Regions from separate parts of the Planococcus lenghuensis genome, predicted to be linked through region 2. Evidence: predicted binding sites of a transcription regulator. Region 2 holds the regulator's gene; each other region holds the start of a gene.
What was found. Region 2 encodes CtsR, which represses protease genes until heat stress. Its sites were predicted from a motif close to ATGGTCAATAAAGGTCAAACA; they were not measured.

Region 1: a site for CtsR is predicted at 3,097-3,117, ahead of B0X71_RS12985 (ATP-dependent Clp protease ATP-binding subunit). Genes of this name have one in related genera too.
Region 3: a site for CtsR is predicted at 2,492-2,512, ahead of clpP (ATP-dependent Clp endopeptidase proteolytic subunit ClpP). Genes of this name have one in related genera too.

Annotation. Positions count from the first base shown of each region.
Region 1 is NZ_CP019640.1:2,528,411-2,534,805, forward strand. Features, by position in the region: gene B0X71_RS12975 (beta-ketoacyl-ACP synthase III) at 1-486, opposite strand, end outside; gene B0X71_RS12980 (YjzD family protein) at 672-863, shown strand; gene B0X71_RS12985 (ATP-dependent Clp protease ATP-binding subunit) at 931-3,060, opposite strand; gene B0X71_RS12990 (metal-sulfur cluster assembly factor) at 3,433-3,741, opposite strand; gene B0X71_RS12995 (alpha/beta fold hydrolase) at 3,801-4,580, opposite strand; gene B0X71_RS13000 (Cof-type HAD-IIB family hydrolase) at 4,711-5,517, shown strand; gene B0X71_RS13005 (DegV family protein) at 5,537-6,388, shown strand.
Region 2 is NZ_CP019640.1:79,582-85,976, forward strand. Features, by position in the region: rRNA gene B0X71_RS00410 (23S ribosomal RNA) at 1-2,696, shown strand, start outside; rRNA gene rrf (5S ribosomal RNA) at 2,873-2,988, shown strand; gene B0X71_RS00420 (hypothetical protein) at 3,213-3,458, shown strand; gene B0X71_RS00425 (CtsR family transcriptional regulator) at 3,596-4,069, shown strand; gene B0X71_RS00430 (UvrB/UvrC motif-containing protein) at 4,084-4,623, shown strand; gene B0X71_RS00435 (protein-arginine kinase McsB) at 4,613-5,704, shown strand; gene clpC (ATP-dependent protease ATP-binding subunit ClpC) at 5,701-6,395, shown strand, end outside.
Region 3 is NZ_CP019640.1:1,130,158-1,136,552, forward strand. Features, by position in the region: gene B0X71_RS05795 (gluconeogenesis factor YvcK family protein) at 1-448, shown strand, start outside; gene whiA (DNA-binding protein WhiA) at 494-1,441, shown strand; gene B0X71_RS05805 (HPr family phosphocarrier protein) at 1,504-1,761, shown strand; gene clpP (ATP-dependent Clp endopeptidase proteolytic subunit ClpP) at 1,809-2,408, opposite strand; tRNA gene B0X71_RS05815 (tRNA-Arg) at 2,585-2,656, shown strand; gene B0X71_RS05820 (glutaredoxin family protein) at 2,724-2,954, shown strand; gene B0X71_RS05825 (sugar-binding transcriptional regulator) at 3,309-4,376, shown strand; gene gap (type I glyceraldehyde-3-phosphate dehydrogenase) at 4,354-5,358, shown strand; gene B0X71_RS05835 (phosphoglycerate kinase) at 5,474-6,395, shown strand, end outside.

The DNA of each region.
Region 1 (6,395 bases), 1.3 Mb from region 2:
TCCTGCTCCATCGCCAAAAAGCACAGCTGTGTTGCGGTCCTGCCAGTCAGTGATCTTTGATAATTTTTCAACACCGACAACCAGAATATAATCGTAGACATTTCCATCAATGAATTGCTTGGCTGTCGTCAGTCCATACATAAATCCTGCACAGGCTGCAGACAAATCCATCGCTGCAGCATTCACTGCGCCAAGTTCCTGCTGAATCATACTGGCGACAGAGGGAAAACCGTAGTCCGGCGTCACTGTAGCAACTAAAATTAATCCGATTTTTTCAGGGGTGATACCTGAATCATCGATTGCCCGCTGTGCCGCCCTAAGAGCCATATGTGAAGTGTTTTCCTCGTCTCGGGCAATGCGCCGCTCTTCGATTCCTGTCCGGGTCCGGATCCATTCATCTGAGGTATCCATCCGTTTTTCCAAATCTGCATTCGTCAGCACTTGTTCCGGAAGATGTCTTCCGATACCGATTATTCCAGCATTCATATGATGACCTCTTTTCATTAACATCAAATACTATTACCTGGTATTAATTTTAGCCCATTTTTCGTTTTTTTACAACCATTGGACAAATTTTCGCCATATCAGGTATGAAAGCTCAACTTTCATTCTCTTTGCCAACACTTTTATGGTATGATAAGATCAGAACTTTTATGCAGAGGTGAAACCGTGTGGCGTATATCATGACATTTGTGTGGTCAGCATTGCTGATCTCAATGGTAAATTATGTAGTAAGCGCAATTCAAGGCGTTCCATTCGACTTCATGTGGGGTATTTACATGTCCCTTATCGTATCAGTCCTTGTGTTCTTGATTGCCGCGTTAATTCCAGGCAATCTTGCCCCAGGAAAAGATCACCATTAAAAAAATGCCCTGAACAGCCGGTTATCCGGCTGTTCAGGGCATTTTATGTGCTGCTTGGCATTACTGGTTAAACAGATGGGACATTAAGAATAGTTAAGTTTCCATTTTCCATCGTCAGCTGGAGAGTCGCGCCTTCCGTAACTCCGCCCTTGATCAGCTCCCGGGCGACCCGCGTTTCGATTTCACGCTGAATGAACCGCTTTAACGGCCGTGCACCAAATACGGAGTCTGTTCCGGCTTCAACTACATATCGGATCACACTGTCAGCGACATCCAGGCTGATGCCTTGCTGACTCACCCGCTGTTCAAGATCTTTCATCATTTTCTTGGCGATCCCATAAAAATGCGCATTGCCGAGTGAATGAAAGATGATGATGTCATCAATCCGGTTCAGCAGTTCAGGGCGGAAATGGTTGCGCAATTCAGCCATGACTAGATCTTCCGTTTCGTGTTCACTGCTATCAGCAATAAACGCCGATCCAATATTTGATGTCATAATGACTACCGTATTCGAAAAGTTCACCAGTCTTCCCTGACTGTCCGTAATCCGGCCGTCATCGAGCACTTGCAGCAGGATATTCGCCACATCGGGATGCGCCTTTTCAATTTCATCCAGCAGCACGACAGAATAAGGATTCCGGCGTACCGCTTCTGTTAGCTGGCCGCCCTCTTCAAACCCAATATAGCCGGGAGGGGCGCCGACGAGCCGGGAAACACTGTGTTTTTCCATATACTCCGACATATCGATACGGATGAAATGATCTTCGGAATCAAACAGATTCGCAGCAAGTGCTTTAGCAAGTTCTGTCTTCCCAACACCGGTCGGGCCAAGAAAAATGAATGAACCGATTGGCTTATTCGGATCTTTGATGCCGGCCCTCGCCCGCCATACCGCTTCAGTTACAAGCTGCACGGCATTGTCCTGACCAATAACGCGTTCTTTCAGCGTATCATTGAGCCGGAGCAGTTTCTCCCGTTCTCCTTCAATGAGCTTGGTTACCGGGATTCCTGTCCAGCGGGCAACAATCCCTGCAATTTCTTCTTCCGTCACTTCCTCGCGCAACAGACGCTGGCCGTCTCCCTGCTGCAGTGCACCTTCCAGTTTCACCAACTCTTTTTCCATTTGCGGAATCCGGCCGTGTCGGAGTTCAGCAGCCCGGTTCAGGTCATACTTGTTTTCTGCATCTTCCAACTGACGCCGGGCAGTATCCAACTGGCTGCGTTTTTCCTGAATGGCCTTCAAGGCTCTTTTTTCTTCATCCCAACGGGCCTTCATATCTTCTGTTGTTTCTTTCAGGACATTGATCTCTGCCTGCAGCTGGCTCAGCCGCTTCTTGCTCGCTTCATCTTTTTCTTTTAACAGAGCCTGTTCTTCGATTTCAAGCTGCATCAGACGCCGGGTTGTTTCATCAAGTTCCTGTGGCATGGAGTCGATTTCCGTCCGGATGAGTGCACAGGCCTCGTCGATCAGATCGATCGCTTTATCCGGCAGGAACCGCTCTGTGATATACCGGTCCGATAATGCAGCGGCTGCGATAATCGCCCGGTCATGAATCCGGACACCGTGGTGCAGTTCAAATCGTTCTTTCAAACCGCGGAGAATTGAAACTGAATCCTCCACAGAAGGCTCACGCACCATCACCTGCTGAAAGCGCCGTTCAAGAGCCGGATCTTTTTCGATATGCATGCGGTATTCATCAAGCGTTGTTGCTCCGATGCAATGCAATTCACCGCGTGCCAGCATTGGTTTAAGCATATTGCCTGCATCCATGGCGCCTTCCGTCTTTCCTGCCCCAACAATTGTATGCAATTCATCAATGAACAGAATGATGCGGCCGTCCGACTCCTTCACTTCTTTAAGGACGCCTTTCAGCCGTTCCTCGAATTCACCGCGGTATTTAGCGCCTGCGATAAGTGCGCTCATATCCAGTTCATACAGTATGTGATCTTTCAGACCTTCCGGCACGTCATTCTTTACAATCCGCTGAGCGAGCCCTTCAACGATTGCCGTTTTCCCGACACCCGGTTCACCGATCAGCACAGGGTTATTCTTCGTTTTCCGGGACAAGATTCGGATCACATTCCGGATTTCCTGATCCCGCCCGATGACTGGGTCCATCTTACCGGACTGGGCTTGTTCAATCAGATTACGGCCGAATTGCTCCAATGGTGTTTTTTGTTCTTCATTAATATTCATCATCTGCTCTCGCCTCCTAATCACTTAGCCTTTAATTATTTGACCTTTTTTGACTAATGTAATTATATGACGCTTCAGACCCTTTTGCAAATGAAAACTATAGGAAAAGCGCAAGCGCCCGGTAGCCCCGACAAACGCTGGAGGGCGCGCCTGAGATGACGGTCTTTGTCATCGCGGGCGGGTCTGAAGCGACCTCGAGGGGCTGGGTGCTGGCGTCTGGACAAGCGGAAAAGCGCAAGCACCCCGGTAGAAGCGCTGACAGCTTTCACAATGAACACAAACAAAAAATAAGGCGATGGGCCATTATAATTTTTCCACGCAAAAACCGCATCTTCCATTACTGGAAGATGCGGTTTCCTCATTCATTATCAATTATCTTACGCCAAGTGCCATTTTTGCATAGCGGGACATGTGATCTTTCGACCATGCCGGCTGCCAGACGATATTTACTTCAACTTCATTCACTTCGGGAAGTTCTGATAAAGCTGTTTTTACCTGATCCACAATCATCGGACCCATCGGGCAGCCCAGTGATGTCAATGTCATCGTCACAACTGCTTTTCCTTCTTCCTGGAGCTCCACATCGTAGATGAGCCCAAGATTGACGATATCGATGCCAAGCTCCGGGTCAATAACCTGCTCCAATGCTCCCATCATGCTGTCGCGCATTTCCTGATCCATTCAAGTTCCCTCCCTTTTCCGTATATCTTCAGTTTAGCAAATTTCATAACTAAAAGAAATCAGCGTGCTTCCTGTTTCATCAAATGAGCTGCCAGCCAAGAAGTGGCTTCAAGCATCCCTTCACGGGAAACGGCATGCCCGGCCTGCCGGTCACGGATGAATCGGATTCGTTCCGGGAACTCCGCGTAATCTTCAAGCAGTAATTGATAGAAACCAAATGTCGGCTCAAACGGCACCGTTACATCTTTCTCTCCATGCCAGAAGTAGACCGGCCGCCCTTCCAGTTTCTGGCGATTCTTCGTCAAGTCAAACTGCGCAAGCGATGTCATCATCGTCTCCCGTTCTTCTTCTGTAAGCGGCAGCTTGAATCCACGGGATTCGAATTGCTGCATTTGTGCTTCTGCAAATTGTACATACCCAGCCGATCCCATCATAATGGCCGCAGTTCGGATCCATGGATAAACTGTCAGTGCACCCAGTGCTGTAATTCCACCCATGGAAGTACCGGCAACGCCAATCTCGCTGTCTGCCAATCCCTCTTGCTGGACATGTGTGTTAAGGAAAGCCAGTTCATCGATTGATGTCAGAACAGTTTCCCAGAATCGCATACTTTGCTGAACCTGATCGATTGGTTCCGTCCGCTCACCATGGAGAATGGCATCAGGCAAGATTGTCCGGATGCCTTTTTCGGCTAATTGGTAAGCATAATGCAGATTATGTTCCTTTGCGCTTGTAAATCCATGAAGAAAAACGACGGTTGGCAGCGGCTCATTGAACTGCGCATCCGGCCCCGTGTGCAGCACAGGGATTTCTCCCCATTGTTCTTTTATCACTTTCATCTACTAATTCCAACTCCTTTCCATTATTTTAACGCCTGATTGCCCGAAAAACAGCTAAAACAACTGAAGTTTTTGACGCGGCAGGCTCTTTATCGATAAACTGAAAGATAGAGAGAAAGGGGATACCGACATGAAACAGCATTTAATTGTCCTCGATTTGGACGGAACACTTTTAACAGATGAGAAAGTCATCTCGGCTAAAACGAAACGTATACTGCAAAAGGCCATGGCGGCTGGCCATCAAGTCATGATTGCAACCGGCCGGCCGTACCGGGCAAGCGGGATCTATTATGAAGAGCTTGAGCTGACGACGCCGATTGTGAACTTTAACGGCGCATTCGTCCATCATCCGTCAGATGCCCGCTGGGGAGTACATCATTCCCCGATCAGCTTGAATGTGGTTCACGAAGTGGTGGAATCTCTGCATGACTTTGATTTCTATAATGTCGTCGCGGAAGTGAAGGATGATGTCTATGTCCACCAGCACGATGAAAAATTGCTGAACATCTTCAAGTTCGGTGATCCCGAAGTTACAGTCGGTGATTTGCGCAATTACTTGAAGGCCGATCCGACTTCCATGCTGATCCACGCACCAGTGGAGAAAGTTCCGCTGATACATGATCATTTGAACGCCGTCCATGCGGAAGCCATCGACCATCGGCGCTGGGGTGCTCCTTGGCATGTAATCGAAATTGTCCGCAGCGGGATGAACAAGGCTGTCGGACTTGACCGCGTCGCCAAGTCGCTCGATATCCCCCGGGAGCGGATCATCGCTTTTGGTGATGAAGACAACGACCTCGAAATGATTGAATATGCCGGGGTAGGGGTTGCGATGGATAATGCCATCGATTCATTGAAATCCATTGCCAATGAAATTACATCATCCAATAATGCGGACGGAATTGCCGAATTGCTTGCTGACCGTTTAAAACTATAAGGGAATCGGAGGAATTTTTATGAAAATCTTTGCTGACAGTGCATCTGATTTACCGAAATCCTTTTTTGAACAAAACGGTGTGGGATTGTTTCCGCTCCGGGTACATATCGGAGAACAGGAATTCCAGGATATCCTGACCATCGATTCAAAAAAAGTCTATGAAGAAATCCGGAATGGCCAACATCCGAAAACATCCCAGGCTTCTCCTGAAGATATGCTGGCTGCTTTTGAACAACTTGCCCAACAGGGTGAAACCGGACTTTACATCGCTTTTTCATCTGAGTTATCCGGCACACACAACACGGCTGTCATGGTGGCCGAGCAAGTGCGCGAAGAGCATCCGGAACTTCAACTGACGATCATTGATACGAAATGCGCATCGCTTGGATATGGATTGATTGTAGAAGAAGCCGTCGATATGCTGCACGCCGGCAAGTCAGCTCAGGAAATTGAAGAACATACCCGGTTTATGGCAGCTCATATGGAACATCTTTTCACAGTGGAAGACCTCGACTATTTAGCCCGCGGCGGCCGGGTCTCCAGAGCCAGCGCTTTTGTCGGCGGGCTGTTGAATATTAAACCGCTTCTTCATGTAGAAGACGGCAAACTGATCCCGCTTGAAAAGTTGCGGGGCCGTAAAAAAGTCATGAAGCGCATGCTTGATGTAATGGCAGAGCGCGGTGAAAAACTGGATGAACAGCGCATCGCCATTAGTCATGGAGACGATGAAGCGGTAGCGCTAGAAATGAAACAGGCGATCGAAGAACGATTTAACCCGAAAACGGTTGAAGTCCACTTGATCGGTTCCGTAATTGCCGCACATACAGGTCCCGGTACCCTGGCTGTCTTTTTCTTGAACAAAGCGCTGTAAAAGGTGT
Region 2 (6,395 bases):
TCCCCAAGTAGCGGCGAGCGAAACGGGAACAGCCCAAACCAAGAGGCTTGCCTCTTGGGGTTGTAGGACACTCAACAGTGGAGTGATAAAAGAAGCGCATAGCTGAAGCGGCCTGGAACGGCCCGCGATACGCGGTAACAGCCCCGTAGGCGAAATGTGCTTCTCTCCCGAGTGGATCCTGAGTACGGCGGAACACGTGGAATTCCGTCGGAATCCGGGAGGACCATCTCCCAAGGCTAAATACTCCCTAGTGACCGATAGTGTACCAGTACCGTGAGGGAAAGGTGAAAAGCACCCCGGAAGGGGAGTGAAACAGATCCTGAAACCGTGTGCCTACAAGTAGTCAGAGCCCGTTAATGGGTGATGGCGTGCCTTTTGTAGAATGAACCGGCGAGTTGCGATTCCTTGCAAGGTTAAGCCGAGAAGGCGGAGCCGCAGCGAAAGCGAGTCTGAATAGGGCGAATGAGTAAGGGGTCGCAGACCCGAAACCAGGTGATCTACCCATGTCCAGGGTGAAGGTGAGGTAACACTCACTGGAGGCCCGAACCCACGCACGTTGAAAAGTGCGGGGATGAGGTGTGGGTAGCGGAGAAATTCCAATCGAACCTGGAGATAGCTGGTTCTCTCCGAAATAGCTTTAGGGCTAGCCTCAAGCGAAAGAGTCCTGGAGGTAGAGCACTGTTTGGATGAGGGGCCCATCCCGGGTTACCGAGTTCAGACAAACTCCGAATGCCAGTGACTTGTGCTTGGGAGTCAGACGGCGAGTGATAAGATCCGTCGTCAAGAGGGAAACAGCCCAGACCGCCAGCTAAGGTCCCCAAATATCCGTTAAGTGGAAAAGGATGTGGCGTTGCTTAGACAACCAGGATGTTGGCTTAGAAGCAGCCATCATTTAAAGAGTGCGTAATAGCTCACTGGTCGAGTGACACTGCGCCGAAAATGTACCGGGGCTAAACGGATTACCGAAGCTGCGGACTGTTCGTATGAACAGTGGTAGGAGAGCGTTCTAAGCCGCGTTGAAGCCGGACCGGAAGGACCGGTGGAGTGCTTAGAAGTGAGAATGCCGGTATGAGTAGCGAAAGAAGGGTGAGAATCCCTTCCACCGAATGCCTAAGGTTTCCTGAGGAAGGCTCGTCCGCTCAGGGTTAGTCGGGACCTAAGTCGAGGCCGAACGGCGTAGACGATGGACAACAGGTTGATATTCCTGTACCACCTCCCCGCCATTTGAGCAATGGGGGGACGCAGGAGGATAGGGTGAGCGTGCCGTTGGTTGCGCACGTCCAAGCAGTGAGGTGGGGAACGAGGCAAATCCCGTTCCCACAACCACCAGGCTGTGATGGCGAGGGGAAGTATCCCCGGAGTCCCTGATTTCACACTGCCAAGAAAAGCCTCTAGCGAGGCGGGAGGTGCCCGTACCGCAAACCGACACAGGTAGGCGAGGAGAGAATCCTAAGGTGTGCGAGAGAACTCTCGTTAAGGAACTCGGCAAAATGACCCCGTAACTTCGGGAGAAGGGGTGCTCTTTTGGGTGAACAGCCCGAGAGAGCCGCAGTGAATAGGCCCAGGCGACTGTTTAGCAAAAACACAGGTCTCTGCAAAACCGTAAGGTGACGTATAGGGGCTGACGCCTGCCCGGTGCTGGAAGGTTAAGGGGAGCGCTTAGCGCAAGCGAAGGTGCGAACCGAAGCCCCAGTAAACGGCGGCCGTAACTATAACGGTCCTAAGGTAGCGAAATTCCTTGTCGGGTAAGTTCCGACCCGCACGAAAGGCGTAACGATCTGGGCACTGTCTCAACGAGAGACTCGGTGAAATTATAGTACCTGTGAAGATGCAGGTTACCCGCGACAGGACGGAAAGACCCCGTGGAGCTTTACTGCAGCCTGCTATTGAAGTTGGATACAGCCTGTACAGGATAGGTAGGAGCCGAAGAAGCGTGAGCGCCAGCTTACGCAGAGGCAATGGTGGGATACTACCCTGGCTGTATTGGACTTCTAACCCGCCGGCCTTATCGGCCGGGGAGACAGTGGCAGGCAGGCAGTTTGACTGGGGCGGTCGCCTCCTAAAGAGTAACGGAGGCGCCCAACGGTTCCCTCAGAATGGTTGGAAATCATTCGCAGAGTGCAAAGGCAGAAGGGAGCTTGACTGCGAGACAGACACGTCGAGCAGGGTCGAAAGACGGGCTTAGTGATCCGGTGGTTCCGCATGGAAGGGCCATCGCTCAACGGATAAAAGCTACCCCGGGGATAACAGGCTTATCTCCCCAAGAGTTCACATCGACGGGGAGGTTTGGCACCTCGATGTCGGCTCATCGCATCCTGGGGCTGTAGTCGGTCCCAAGGGTTGGGCTGTTCGCCCATTAAAGCGGTACGCGAGCTGGGTTCAGAACGTCGTGAGACAGTTCGGTCCCTATCCGTCGCGGGCGCAGGAAATTTGAGAGGCGCTGTCCTTAGTACGAGAGGACCGGGATGGACACACCGCTGGTGTACCAGTTGTCTTGCCAAAGGCATCGCTGGGTAGCTATGTGTGGCCGGGATAAGTGCTGAAAGCATCTAAGCATGAAGCCCCCCTCAAGATGAGATTTCCCATTACGTTTACGTAAGTAAGATCCCTCAAAGACGATGAGGTGGATAGGTTCGGGGTGGACGCATGGCGACATGTGGAGCTGACGAATACTAATCGATCGAGGACTTAACCAAAGAAAAGCGCAGGTGGCCACGCAAGGCCCGACCGGCGTAGAGACGGCCCATGGCGGAAATCCTGATTTCCAGAATGGGACGGCTTACGACCCGAGGGCCTGGCCACCGAGCTAGACACCACAGCATTTCAATGTCGGTTATCCAGTTTTGAGTGAACAAGCACTCAACCAAATAAGTCCAGTGATGATGGCAGAGAGGCCACACCCGTTCCCATCCCGAACACGGCAGTTAAGCTCTCTTGCGCCGATGGTAGTTGGGGGCTTCCCCCTGTGAGAGTAGGACGTCGCTGGGCACCAGAAAAAACAGTCTTGAAAGCATTTGCTTTCAAGGCTGTTTTTGTCGTTATTTGGACGATGTCTTTACTGATTCTATTTTAAAAGAATGCACTATTGATCTCTCACAAACATGAATACTAAAGTTATCCTTTTCCTTTTTCTCTATTTTCCACTTCAAATACTGTACTAAGGGTTGAAAGACTTATTAAAAGGGGAAAAACAAAAGAAGAGGTGAGAAAACATGAAAGCAGGTCTTTATAAAGTAGAAAAAATCGATGGTGATGTCACAGTTGTTCAATCAATCCAAGCTAAACATGAACGTTTTACTTTTCCTGTTGATGAATTTTCACATGAAGTAGTTGAAGGGGACATAGTGGAAATTTGGCAGGAAAGCGGTAAATGGCAAACCATGTATAAAGAAGAAAAGACAAAAACGGCAAACAGTCATATAAAAGATTTCATTAAACGTATATCGAATCAGCAGTGATACTTAAATTTATTCATCTTGTTCCCTTCTCTTCATAGAGCATCCTAGTTGATAATTTAAATGGGCCGATATATAATTAAGTCAAATATAGTCAAAGTCAGTAAATGACTTTGGTATATTTCAATGAGGTGAGGCCTATGCGAAATATATCTGATGTAATTGAAGGGTATTTAAAGCAAATCATCGAATTAAGTGAGATGGATCATGTTGAAATCAAACGTAGTGAAGTTGCTGAAAAATTTCAATGTGTACCTTCTCAAATTAATTATGTGATTAAAACACGGTTTACTACTGACCGTGGCTATGTTGTTGAGAGTAAGAGAGGCGGCGGAGGATATATCCGAATCAAACGTATCCGCCTGCATGAAAAAGCAAGTGTAATTGAGAGTATCTTAGAAAGGATTCAAAACGGAGCAGCTCAAAACATGGCAGAGGATATTATATTCCGGTTGCTAGATGAAGGTGTAGTATCGAAGCGGGAAGCCAAGTTAATGCTTGGTGCAATCGACCGGCAAACTCTGCTGCTGCCACTGCCAAAAAGAGATGAAATTCGTTCGCGAATCCTTGCTGCAATGCTATTTACTATTTTGTATGAAGAAGATCAACGGTAAGAAGAGGTGATAAGATGATTTGCGATCAATGCCATGAGCGCCCTGCAACGGTAACCGTGACGCAAAATCAGCAAGGAGACGTTACAGAACGTCACTTGTGCCATGTCTGTGCAGCAGAGAATCATCATATCCATAATCTGTTTGATCAGAATCCCTTTAGCATTCATGAACTGCTTTCTAATTGGCTACCAATGCAACAGCATCCAACCAGAAACCGGAAAACAAACGAACAAGCTGTTTGTTCAAAGTGCGGTTTTTCATTTGGAAAGTTTATGAAGTTAGGTAAATTCGGCTGTTCAGAGTGTTACGAGGCATTTGCGCCACAATTGGATGAGATGTTTAGGCGTCTGCACAATGGGCATACAGAACATACTGGAAAAGTTCCAGTATCATTTGGCCGTACATTAAAAGTAAAGAAACAGATAGATGAATTGAGAAGAAAGATGAAGTCATCAATTGCTGAGGAGCAGTTTGAGCAAGCTGCTGCTTTTCGTGACCAGATCCGTGAATTGAATGCACAATTGGATGCTGGAGGTGAGAAGAATGGCAATTGATCATTTTTTAAAAAATAGTGTTACAAGCTGGATGTCAAATGAAGGTGAAAATACAGATATTGCTATGAGTACCCGTATTCGACTTGCTCGGAACTTGACTGATTATCTTTTTCCTTATGCTTTTTCAGAAGCGGAAGCCAAAAAAGTTGATGAAACTGTATCAGCTGTCCTGGAAAACACCGGGAAAGAAATTGGCAATTCATTTACGCATATTGACATTCGGGAGACTCCAGATCTGAAACGTCAGATTCTTGTTGAAAAACACTTAATTAGTCCATTACTGGCCCGAGGGGAAAGCCCCGGATCGGTACTGTTGTCTAAGAATGAAGAGTTAAGTGTAATGGTTAATGAGGAAGATCATTTGCGAATCCAAAGTCTTCAGCCAGGCTTTCGGCTACAGGAAGCTTATGAAAAAGCAAATGACTTGGATTCATTGTTAGAGACCAAACTACCATACGCATTTCACGAAAAGTTCGGGTATTTGACCAGTTGTCCAACCAATACGGGCACAGGCATGCGTGCTTCTGTAATGCTGCATTTACCTGCATTAACAATGACACGGCAAATTGATCGGATTATTTCTGCTATTTCACGATTAGGAATGGTGGTTCGCGGCAGTTATGGCGAGGGCAGTGAAGCACTGGGAAATGTCTATCAGATTTCTAATCAAGTTACCCTTGGAAAATCCGAGTATGAAATTCTTGAAGACTTAGAAAGCATGACGTTACAAGTGATTGAGCAGGAGAGACGGTCCCGCCGTGCAATTATGGAACAGTCACCGTTTGCACTTGAGGATAGAATTTACCGATCATTCGGCATTTTGACCCATGCACGTCTCCTTTCAACAGAGGAGGCCGCAAGATGCTTATCAGATGTCCGGCTTGGAATCGATTTAGAATTGATTAAAGATATTGATATGTCTATTTTAAATGAACTGATGATTTTTATGCAGCCAGCGTTTCTGCAGCAATATGCAGAAAAACCACTGCAGCCAAATGAACGGGACCGAGCAAGAGCTGATTTGTTCCGTGAACGGCTGCGCGGTGAAGAGGAACAACAAAAAGGAGAGGATTTTGCATGATGTTTAACCGTTTTACACAACGAGCTCAAAAAGTTCTTCAGCTTGCACAAGAAGAAGCGATTCGCCTAAAGCATGAAGCGATCGGCACAGAGCATATCCTGCTTGGTCTGATCAGAGAAGGCGGCGGAATTGCAGCAAAAGCATTGGAAGCGATCGGCGTAAATCCGAAGCTGATAGAAGATGGAATTAAGGAATTGATCGGTGTGGGAGAACAAGAAGTTGGCCCAATCGTTCATTATACACCGCGTGCTAAGAAAGTAATTGAATTATCCGTAGATGAATCCCGTAAACTGGGTCATTCATATATTGGGACAGAGCACTTGCTCCTTGCCTTGATCCGTGAAGGAGAAGGTATTGCAGCTCGTGTACTGGCTAATGCAGATGTCAGCCTCAATAAGGCACGTCAGCAAGTACTGCAGCTCCTTGGAAGCAACGAACAGGCACCATCAACTGGCGGCAGCAATCCGAATGCATCAGCTAACACACCGACATTAGATGGCTTGGCCCGTGACTTGACACAGATTGCGCGTGAAGGCAGCTTGGACCCGGTTATCGGCAGAAGCAAAGAAATCACGCGGGTAGTGGAAGTTCTTAGCCGCAGAACAAAAAATAATCCTGTCTTGATCGGGGAGCCGGGGGTCGGTAAAACAGCGATAGCTGAAGGACTTGCCCAGCAAATTGTCACCAATGA
Region 3 (6,395 bases), 1.1 Mb from region 2:
GGACTCTGTGAAAGCCATAATGGCGGCAGATGTAATCATGATTGGACCCGGATCCCTGTATACAAGTATTCTGCCAAATCTGCTTGTGACGGATATTCAAAAAGCGGTACTTGATTCAAAAGCAAAGAAGCTGTACATTTGTAATTTGATGACGCAAGCAGGGGAAACACTCGATTATACATCCGCCGATCATGTTCGGGTCCTTTATGAGCATGTCGGTTCCTCTTTTCTGGATGGCATTTTGCTGAACATGGCGCAAGTGCCGCCGAAAACGGCAGAACGCTACAGATTGGAAAAAGCGGCTCCAGTTATGTTTGATGTGGATCGGCTCACCAGTCTTGGTCTGGAAGTATACCGGGAAGACATCGCATCGATTCAGGAAGGGTCTGTCCGGCATGAACCAAAGAAAGTAGCAGAATGGCTGTACAATTATGCGCTCCGTCACTGACTCAGAGAATGAGTCAGTAAATGAATGAGAGAGAGGGGGAGTGGTATGTCGTTCGCTTCTGAGACAAAGAAAGAACTGACACAAGTGGAAGCAGATGATTGCTGTGGAAGAGCTGAGTTATCAGCGCTCATTCAAATGAACGGCGTGCTGTCTTTTTCAGATCGTAAGATGAGTCTGGATATTCAAACTGAAAATGCTGCGATTGCCCGTCGTATTTATACATTCCTGAAACGGTTTTATCCCTATACGGTAGAGTTGCTGGTTCGTAAGAAAATGCGGCTGAAAAAGAATAACGTCTATATTTGCCGACTGCGTGAGGGGGCGAAGCACGTACTTCAGGATTTAGGGATTCTTTCAGATGAATTCGGATTCCGGCGTCATATAGACCCTGAACTGATCCGCAAGAAATGCTGTAAGCGGGCTTATTTAAGGGGGGCTTTCCTTGCGGGCGGATCGGTCAATAATCCTGAAACGTCTTCTTATCATCTTGAGATTTACTCGCTGTATAAGGAACACGCAGAAGCATTGGCGAAGCTGATGAACGTGTTTCATCTGAATTCCAAAACCATTGAACGAAAGAAAGGCTTTGTGACTTACCTGAAAGAAGCAGAGAAAATAGCGGATTTTCTAAGCGTTGCAGGCGCTCACATGGCTCTTCTGAAATTTGAAGATGTACGCATTATCCGGGACATGCGGAACAGCGTGAACCGGCTTGTGAACTGTGAGACCGCAAATTTAAATAAGACAATCGGAGCAGCAATCCGTCAAGTGGAAAACATCCGTTACATCGACGATACAATCGGAATTGACCAGTTGCCGGAACGGCTCCGTGAAATTGCCCGGCTCCGTGTCGAGTATCAGGATGTCACCTTGAAGGAATTGGGGGAGATGGTATCGGCCGGAACCGTCAGTAAGTCCGGTGTTAATCACCGGCTTCGGAAAATTGATGAAATTGCAGAAGCGCTGAGACGGGGAGAAGCGGTTCAGCGCTGACCGGACTTTTCTTCTGAGAGAAAGTCCGATATGATAAGTTAAGATGCCAAGGAGGCTTTGGAATGACAGAAAAACAAGTGACAGTCCAATTGAAGGCTGGTCTGCAGGCCAGACAGGCAGCGCTTTTTGTGCAGGAAGCAAACCGCTATAATGCGGATGTCTATCTGGAAAAAGAAGAGAAGAAAGTAAATGCAAAGAGCATTATGGGGATTATGAGTCTGGCCATCAGCCGAGGGACAGAAGTTATCATTTCGGCAGACGGTTCTGACGAAGAATCAGCGGTTGAGGGACTTGCAGCACTCGTAGAAAACAACGGCTGAACCAAAAAAAACGGAAGCGATTAAAATCGCTTCCGTTTTTTTGACTTTTACTTATTGTCTTCAAGTTTATTGCGTGTAATAATCTGATCGACAAGTCCGTACTCAAGTGCACGCTCAGCTGTCATGAAGTTATCGCGGTCTGTATCGCGGGAAATCACTTCAAGGGGCTGACCTGTACGGTCTGATAGGATCTGGTTCAGTTTTTCGCGCAGGAATAAAATTCGTTTTGCTGCGATTTCAATTTCCGTTGCCTGGCCTTGAGCGCCGCCGAGTGGCTGATGGATCATGACTTCCGCATTCGGCAGTGCATAGCGCTTGCCTTTTGTGCCGGCTGCCAGCAGGAACGCGCCCATTGAAGCAGCCATACCAATGCAGATTGTCTGGACGTCCGGACGGATGAACTGCATGGTATCATAAATAGCCATTCCGGCTGTGATGCTGCCGCCAGGGCTGTTAATATAAATCGAAATTTCTTTCTCCGGATCTTCTGCTTCAAGGAACAGCAACTGTGCCACAATTGAATTTGCCACATTGTCATCAATACCGCTGCCAAGCATGATGACGCGGTCTTTCAGAAGACGTGAATAAATGTCATATGCACGCTCGCCGCGGCTTGTCTGTTCAATTACTGTAGGAATAAGATTCATGGATGTGTAGCCTCCCCATCGATTTGTTTTGCTAAATTCACTTCTTCGCTGAGTGTTTCAGCTGTATTCTTATGATACACATTAACGTCAATAAAGGTCAAATTTAAAGATTTTCGAAATTACACCTTGCAAAGAATCGATATTCTTTGTATACTAGAAAAGTCGTTAAGAGACATGCCCTCGTGGTGTAATGGATAACACGTAAGATTCCGGTTCTTGAGATGGGGGTTCGATTCCCTCCGAGGGTATACAAAAAGCGCTTTTCTGCCAGCCGGAAAAGCGCTTTTTTCATGTGGAAGGAAAGCAGGTGAAGCTATGCTGGTGTTTTATACAAAAAAGAATTGCGGCTTGTGCGAAGAAGCGGAACGGATGCTGGAGCTGATCAAAGAAGATTTTCCAATTGAATACCGGAAAGTGGATATCGAACAGGATGAACAGCTGCACGAGAAATACATGCTGATGATTCCGGTTATTGAACAAGAAGACAAGGTGCTGCTGTACGGAAATATCGGCTATGTTGATTTGCTGGAGGCGCTAAAACTGTAAGAGGAGAATTCATCGATTAATTTAACTATATAAGTTGCGGTAAACATTCACCATCCCGTCCGGCAACGGAAGGAGTAAGAGGAGGCTTGGCCGTTCGTCCGCGGCAAACGGTTTTGACTGCGACGAGCTTGCGCAGGAGCAAGCGAGCTTTTACGGTCTGAATGCCGGTCTTGAAAAAATGTGAATTCTTTAGATCAACTTATATACCGGCATTCATTTGTCTGCCTCTGAAGTGCTGCGTCTGCAGCGCTTCTTTTTTGTTGCATTTTTTCAGTCTATTCGATAGACTGAAAGTGACGGGACAGAAATAACCATAGCGGGACAAAAAACGTCCAGGAGAACGGGGTGGTTTTTATGAATCCTGTGTCTGATGCGCAACAGAAGTTGCTTCCCGAAATGACGGAGCTGCTGAAAAAAAGATATTCCATTTTAAGTGCCGTACAGCTGGAAGGCCCGATCGGCCGCCGGGCACTCAGTGAAATGGTCCGGCTGACTGAGCGTGATGTCCGGAAGGAAACTGATATTCTGCGGAATCAGAATCTCCTTATCATTCAAAATGGCGGCATGGCAATTTCACAAGAAGGCATCAGTGTTCTGGAGCGGCTGAAGGAAACGATGCGGCAATGGAGCGGGTTGTCTGACATGGAATCTGCGTTGGAAACTGTTCTTGGGATTTCACGGGTCGTAATCGTGCCACAGGACAGTGATGAAATCGCAGCGGTACAGACTCAGATCGGCCGTGAAGCCGCGCGGTATCTTGAAAGCCGGTTTACAGAGTTTAAACGCATTGCAGTCACTGGAGGAAGCACAATGGCTGCGGTAGCAGATGAACTGAAAACGGAAAAGCCGGACAGCCAGCTGGAATTCATCGCCGCCCGGGGTGGCCTCGGTGAAGATGTCCTGCACCAGGCCAATACGATTGCATCCGCTTTTGCCAAAAAAACAGGTGCTTCCTGCCGAACATTGTATTTGCCGGATCATCTCAGTGCCGAAGCCTATGAAATGATGATGCGTGAACCGTTTATCCGGGAAATGAATACCCTTTATGATAAAGCTGAAATCATTGTCCATGGAATCGGTGATGCACAGGAAATGGCCGCGCGGCGCCGATCAACTCCGGAAGAGCTGAAAGTGATTTTGGATGGCGGTGCAGTCGGGGAATCGTTCGGTTATTATTTCAACGAGTCCGGTGAAGTAGTTTACCGGATCCGTACAGTGGGTATTCAATTGGAGCAGCTCAAAAAAGTTCCGGTCATCCTGGCGGTGGCCGGCGGGAAAACGAAAGCGAAGGCTATTCTGTCTTATATGAAACACGCGCCAAAGCAAACCATTCTCTTTACAGATGAAGGTGCTGCTGAAGCAATGCTTAAAAAATATAATTTAACTGGAGGAAACAGACATGACTTTAAAATTAGCGATTAACGGTTTCGGCCGTATTGGACGTCTTGTATTCCGCAATGCACTCAAACATGATGAAATCGAAGTGGTCGCAGTCAATGACCTGACTGACGCAAAAATGCTTGCACACCTGCTGAAGTACGATTCTTCACACGGAACATATGACGCGGAAGTATCTGCTGATAATGGAAATCTTATCGTTAACGGCAAACAAATCCGCGTATATTCTGAAAAAAATCCTTCACAGATTCCATGGAAAGATCATGATGTGGATGTAGTGGTTGAATCAACAGGTTTCTTTACAACTGAAGCGGACGCATCGAAGCATCTGGAAGCTGGCGCGAAGAAAGTCATCATTTCTGCTCCTTCCAAAGATGCAAAAATGATTGTCATGGGCGTCAACGATAAAGACTACAATCCGGAAGAGACGGATGTCATTTCAAACGCTTCATGTACTACAAATGGACTTGCGGGGATTGCGAAAGTCTTAAACGACAGCTTTGGACTGAACCGTGCAATCATGACAACAATCCATTCATACACAAACGACCAGATCCTGCTTGATTCACCGCACAAGGACTATCGCCGTGCACGTTCTGCTGCCCTGTCGATGATCCCGACTACTACCGGTGCAGCATCAGCAGTAGGTAAAGTTCTACCTGAGCTTCAAGGTAAACTGGACGGGATGGCAATCCGCGTTCCGACACCGAACGTTTCTCTTGTAGACTTGACGGCTGAACTTGATAAGGATGTAACTGCAGAAGACGTGAACAACGCACTGAAAGCGGCGTCTGAAAATGAATTGAAAGGTTACCTGGATTACAGTGAACTTCCGCTTGTGTCCACTGACTATAATGGTAATCCTGCCTCTTCAACAGTTGACGCACAATCCACGATGGTCCTCGAAGACCGCATGGTAAAAGTGCTGGGCTGGTATGACAACGAATCCGGTTATTCCGCACGCTGCATCGACCTTGCGCTTCTGATGTATAACAAAGGACTGTAAACCGGTAAATCATGGCGTTAGCCAAGAGGAACCTCTATAATGAAAGAGGGTAAGAGGAGCAGGGGACATTACCCTGCTCTTTCTTTATGAATAAATCGAATGGAGGGTTTGGAGAATGCAGAAAAAAACCATGCAGGATGTAGATGTGAAAGGAAAACGGGTGTTTTGCCGCGTTGACTTCAATGTACCGATGGAAAATGGTGAAATCACGGATGATACACGGATCCGTGCCGCTGTTCCGACAATCGAGTATCTCGCAGAGCAGGGGGCAATCGTAATTCTCGCAAGCCATCTCGGACGTCCAAAAGGCAAAGTCAATGAAGAGATGCGGCTGACAGCTGCTGCCAGAAGATTGAGTGAATTGCTTGGCAGGGAAGTCGCAAAACTTGATGAATCGACCGGAGACAGTGTCCGTGAATCCACCAGCCGCATGAATGGAGGAGACATCATCCTTCTGGAGAATGTCCGATTCCATGCCGGCGAAGAGAAAAATGATCCGGAACTCGCAAAAGAATTCGCATCACTGGCTGATGTGTATGTAAACGATGCATTCGGTGCCGCTCACCGTGCCCATGCATCAACTGCGGGAATCGCGGAACACATCCCGGCAGTAGCGGGATTCCTGCTTGAGAAGGAGCTGGACGTGCTTGGCAAAGCGCTGTCTGATCCAGAACGGCCGTTCACAGCCATTATTGGCGGATCTAAAGTAAAAGACAAAATCGGCGTCATTGATAATCTGCTGGAAAATGTCGATAACCTGCTTCTCGGCGGCGGACTGACGTACACATTCATCAAAGCGCAGGGAAAAGAAGTAGGCAAGTCGCTGCTGGAAGAAGATAAGCTGGACCAGGCCCGGTCATTTATAAAGAAAGCGGAAGAAAAAGGCGTAAAGCTTTACATGCCGGTCGATGTAACGGTAGCTGATGATTTCTCCAAAGATGCCAATACGAAAGTGGTTAGCATTGACGAGATTCCGGCGGACTGGGAAGGTCTTGATATCGGACCGGAAACAATCAAGCAGTATGCAGACATCATCA